2 regions of the Arthrobacter sp. BGA-UO-ETr-C19 genome follow, and region 1 is predicted to be linked to the other one. Evidence: riboswitches for the same ligand, from Rfam matches in the RefSeq annotation. Region 1 holds a riboswitch; the other holds the start of a gene.
The links. A riboswitch is a leader RNA that binds a small molecule or an ion and turns the genes downstream of it on or off. The one in region 1 is predicted to bind thiamine pyrophosphate.
Positions count from the first base shown of each region.

Region 2: linked by a shared signal. The riboswitch ahead of AC57BR_RS15855 (bifunctional hydroxymethylpyrimidine kinase/phosphomethylpyrimidine kinase) and the one ahead of thiO (glycine oxidase ThiO) in region 1 are both predicted to bind thiamine pyrophosphate.

Region 1 is NZ_JCAQPC010000024.1:807,725-809,921, forward strand. Features, by position in the region: gene AC57BR_RS22680 (ferritin-like fold-containing protein) at 1-158, shown strand, start outside; gene thiE (thiamine phosphate synthase) at 159-860, opposite strand; TPP riboswitch at 888-1,008, shown strand; gene thiO (glycine oxidase ThiO) at 1,002-2,197, shown strand, end outside.
Region 2 is NZ_JCAQPC010000022.1:203,937-206,133, forward strand. Features, by position in the region: gene AC57BR_RS15855 (bifunctional hydroxymethylpyrimidine kinase/phosphomethylpyrimidine kinase) at 1-1,340, opposite strand, end outside; TPP riboswitch at 1,323-1,419, opposite strand; gene AC57BR_RS15860 (Rne/Rng family ribonuclease) at 1,612-2,197, opposite strand, start outside.

The sequences.
Region 1 (2,197 bases):
AGCGCGTGGGCCATGAACACGCCTTTCTTGGCGAGCTGTTTGTCGAGGCAGAGCCCGACGCCACGGATGCCACTGCACGCGAGCTGGTGCGGGGCATCACCGCCGAAGTCGCGGAAAACCACTCCCGGCGGATGGTCCAGCTGGGACTGAGCGGGTAGCTAGGAGATGGCTGCCGGCGCCGTTGCGTCGAGGGCGTCGAGCAGTTCCGCGGCGGCGGCTGCCGGGTCTGCTGCCTCGGTGATGGCGCGTACGACGACGATCCGGCTGGCTCCGGCCGCCAGGACCTGCTCCACATTCGTGCGGTCGATCCCGCCGATGGCGAACCAGGGCAGCAGCAGGCCGCCGACCCGCTCCTCGTCCGCGGTGCGGACAGCCTCCGCCGCGTAGCGCACCAGGTCGAGCCCGACGGCGGCGCGCCCGGGCTTGGTGGGCGTGGCCCAGAGCGGGCCTACGCAGAAATAGTCCAGGCCGCTGCGGCCGTGGGCGGCGCCGATAGCGGCATCCACCTGGTCCGTGCTGTGGGTGGACAGTCCGATCACAGTTGAATCGTGCAGCAGCTTCCGGGCAGCGCGGAGCGGCAGGTCCTTCTGGCCGATGTGGAATACCGGCGCACCGGCGATGGACGCGATATCGGCGCGGTCGTTCACGGCCCACAGCCGTCCGTGCCTGCGGGCGGCGGCATGGACGGTGTCCAGCAGCTCGAGTTCCTCGGCGGCCTCGATGCTCTTGTCCCGCAGCTGGATGATGTCCACTCCGCCGGCAAACGCCGCGTCCACGAAGTCCGCGAAGTCCCCGCGGTCCTTGCGGGCGTCGGTGCAGAGGTACAGGCGGGCGGCTGTGTGGGCAGAGTGCTGGGTCATGGCAACCACCTTAGTTCCTCTAAACTGGGCAGGTACCGCGGGAGCCCGTTACTGCTGTCATAAAAGGCGCAGGGCTGAGAGGGCGTCAGAGCCGACCGCTTGACCTGATCCGGTTAGTACCGGCGTAGGGAAGGATTATGCATGAACCCTGGAACACGCGGCGAAGAATGTGCCGCCACAAGTCTTGAGGCAGATGTGGCCGTCATCGGCGGCGGCGTGGTGGGGCACGGCATCGCCTGGGAAGCACGGCGCGCCGGCCGCTCGGTGGTGCTGATAGATGAAGCCCCCGGCAGCGGCGCAAGCTGGGCCGCAGCCGGCATGCTCGCTCCGGTCAGCGAATTGCATTACCAGGAGGAAGGACTCCTGGAACTGATGCTGGAGTCATCCGCCAGATGGCCGGACTTTGCTGCCACCCTCACTGCCGGCGAGGACGCCGGGTACCTGACGACGCCGACCCTTGCAGTGGGTGCCGATCCCGCCGACCGCCGGGCCCTGATGGACCTGCGGGACGTACAGCGGACCCACGGGCTGGATGTTGAACCGCTGACCATCCGCGAGGCACGCTCGCGGGAGCCGCTGCTTAGCCCCGCGATCTCCTGCGCCCTGGACATCCCGGCGGACCACCAGGTGGATCCGCGAAGGCTCGTCCGGGCGATCGCCGCCGGGCTGGCCGGCCATGGCCAGGAGCTCACGGCAGCGGAGGGATACGCGGTGCGGGAGCACGCCGCCGGCCTGCTCTGGGACGGCGGGCAGGTCTGCGGGGCCCGGCTGGCCGGAGGCGGGTCCGTCAGGGCGGCCGAGACGGTGGTGGCCAACGGCCTGGCCGCGGCCCAGCTGCAGAACCTCCCGGAAGGACTGCAGCTGCCGCTGCGCCCGGTCTACGGAGACATCCTCAGGCTCAGGGTCCCCGCACACCTGCAGCCCCTGCTGACCGCAACGGTCCGCGGCATGGTGCGGGGCGTTCCGGTCTACATCGTGCCCCGCCAGGACGGCACGGTGGTGATCGGCGCCACCCAGCGTGAAGACGGGGTACCGGGCACCAGCGCCGGCGGCGTCTACCAGTTGCTGCGTGACGCGCAGGTCCTGCTGCCGGCAGTCGCCGAGCTCGAGCTCCTTGAAGCCACTGCGCGGGCGCGGCCGGGCACACCGGACAACGCGCCGCTGCTCGGCCGGGTTCCGGCCCGCGGGCAGGGGGCCGGGACTGACGTGGCCGGCCTCATCATCGCCACCGGCTTCTTCCGCCACGGCGTCCTGCTGACCCCGGCGGCCGCAGTGATCTGCCGCCAGCTCATGGATGGCATCACGGATCCGCGCTGGGCCGCGTTCCGGCCGGGCCG
Region 2 (2,197 bases), on a different contig from region 1:
TACAGGGTCTCCCCCACCTCGGCATACAGCCAGAAGCAAGGCAGGACCGCGGCGACAAGCACCGCGTAACTGCCGCTTGCCGAAGCCGCAACCAGATGATCCACGTACGCTTTCGTGACCGGGCCAAGCTCCGTCTGCACGGTGCGCGTGCTGAGCCAGTTGCGGTGCAGTTCCGATTCAACCTCCAGGCATTGCTGGGCCGAGCGCGCCCAGAACAGCTGCTCGGACTCGGTTGGCGCGAGTGCGCTGGCCCGCGCCAGGACGCGGGAGTAGCCGTTGAGGTAAATGGCATCCTGTGCCAGGTAGTACGCGAATTCCTTCTCCACCAGGGTGCCTTCGGCAAGTCCACGGATGAAGCCCAGGCCATAGATGGCTTCCAGGTCGGCAACGGTCTCGGCGCGCAGCAGTTCCGCGAACCCGCCCTCACGTTCGGGCCGGGCCAGGTGGTGGAAGTGGTTGATCGGTCCGTTGCCTGCGCCGACCTCCAGCTGCCCGGATGTACGGAGGGCTCCGGCCAGCCAGGGCTTGACCTCCCGCAATGAGGCTTCCCAGTCGCCCAGCCGCGCCTGGGCCGTGGCCATGGCCGAGGAGAGCGAGCACCCGGTGCCGTGGCTGTTCCGCGTGGTGATCCGTTCACCGGCGATCTCCACCACCTCCGCAGACAGCAGCCCGGCAGTGTTGACGAGGGCGTCCGGGCAGGTTGAGCCGTTCAGGTGGCCGCCTTTGACAAGGACCGTGGCGCCGGTCCGGGCCGCGAGCCGCTTGCCCTGGTCAAGAGCGGAGGACCAGTCGGCGGCCTCCGGCTCCCCAAGCAGCATGGCAAGTTCGGGCAGGTTTGGGGTGATCAGGTCCGCCAGCGGCAGTAATTCGCCGAGTGCAGCCTCCGCGGACTCCTGAAGGAGGCGGTCACCGCTGGTGGCCACCATCACCGGATCGAGAACCACGACGCCGGGGCGCACCTTTTCGAGCCAGTTGCGCACTGCGGTTATCACCTGTGCATCGCCGAGCATGCCGATCTTCACGGCGTCCACCTGGATGTCGTCGCTGACAGCGTCCAGTTGCGCGGACAGGAAAGAAGCCGGCGGAACGTGCACGCCGCGCACGCCGGTGGTGTTCTGTGCGGTGAGGGCCGTTATTGCTGCCATCCCGTAGCCACCGTGGGCCGCAATACTTTTCAGGTCGGCCTGGATGCCTGCTCCGCCGGACGGATCCGAGCCCGCAATGGCAAGGACCCGGGGAACGTCGCGGGAAGTCGGAAGGGCTGGCGCCACGGTGTCCACAAGGGAACCGGCGGCAGCCGCGGGTGCGGGCAGGAGCGATGCTGATGACAAGGAAGACATCCCTTCGCCGGTGCTAACCGGACAGGTTCAACGGGTTTGGATCTCAGCCGGCCCGTGCGCGGCACCCCGTGTCAGTCCCCCAGCCTAGCGGTTCGTCCGGCCTGGGACACCGAATTTGACGTTTGCGACAGGCTTCCGCGGGGCTGTGGCCCGCCGCTTTCCGGCTCGTTTCTTTTGACTTGACCGGGCCAAATCCTCCGGAACCAGAAAGGTCCGGCACCGCAGGTGCGGTGCCGGACCTTTCCATACATCAGCTCAGGGTTCGCCAGTCCTACAGTTCTGAGGCGGGTACCCCGACGCCCAGAATGATCGGCTCGCTGGCCGGCCGCTGAGTAGCCTTGGGCGCTCCCTGCGCATCGCCCGCCTCCGGAGCCTTGGCCTCGTGCGAATGCCCCGCAGCAGCAGCCGGCGCAACCTCGTGATGTTCCACGGATGTCTCGTTGGCTGCACCCTGGGCGCGGCTGGCACTGCGGTTGCGACGCGGACGGCGGCTGCGGGACGGCGCGGCGGGGCTTTCCACCGGCTGCCTTGTGGCCGGCTGGCCTGCGACGGGCTGGCCATCGGTGCGTTCCGGCTGCCGGCTTGCCGGGCGGGCCGGCGCGGGAGCCTCCTCTTCGGCCGGAGCGATTGGAGCGCCCAGGTGCGCGAAGGCTTCCTCCAGGCGGTCCAGCGTCAAAGCCGGCGTTTCCTTGGCCGGTTCCTCGCTGTGATCGACGAACGGAAGAATCACCTTCTCGCCACCGAACGTAAGCACCGCTCCGGGCCGTCCAGAGACGCTCTCCGTTTCCGGAGCACGGTGCACCACGGGGCTTTCCGGTGCTGCTGCGGCCGCGGGGGCAGCCGGCCGGGCGCCCTCA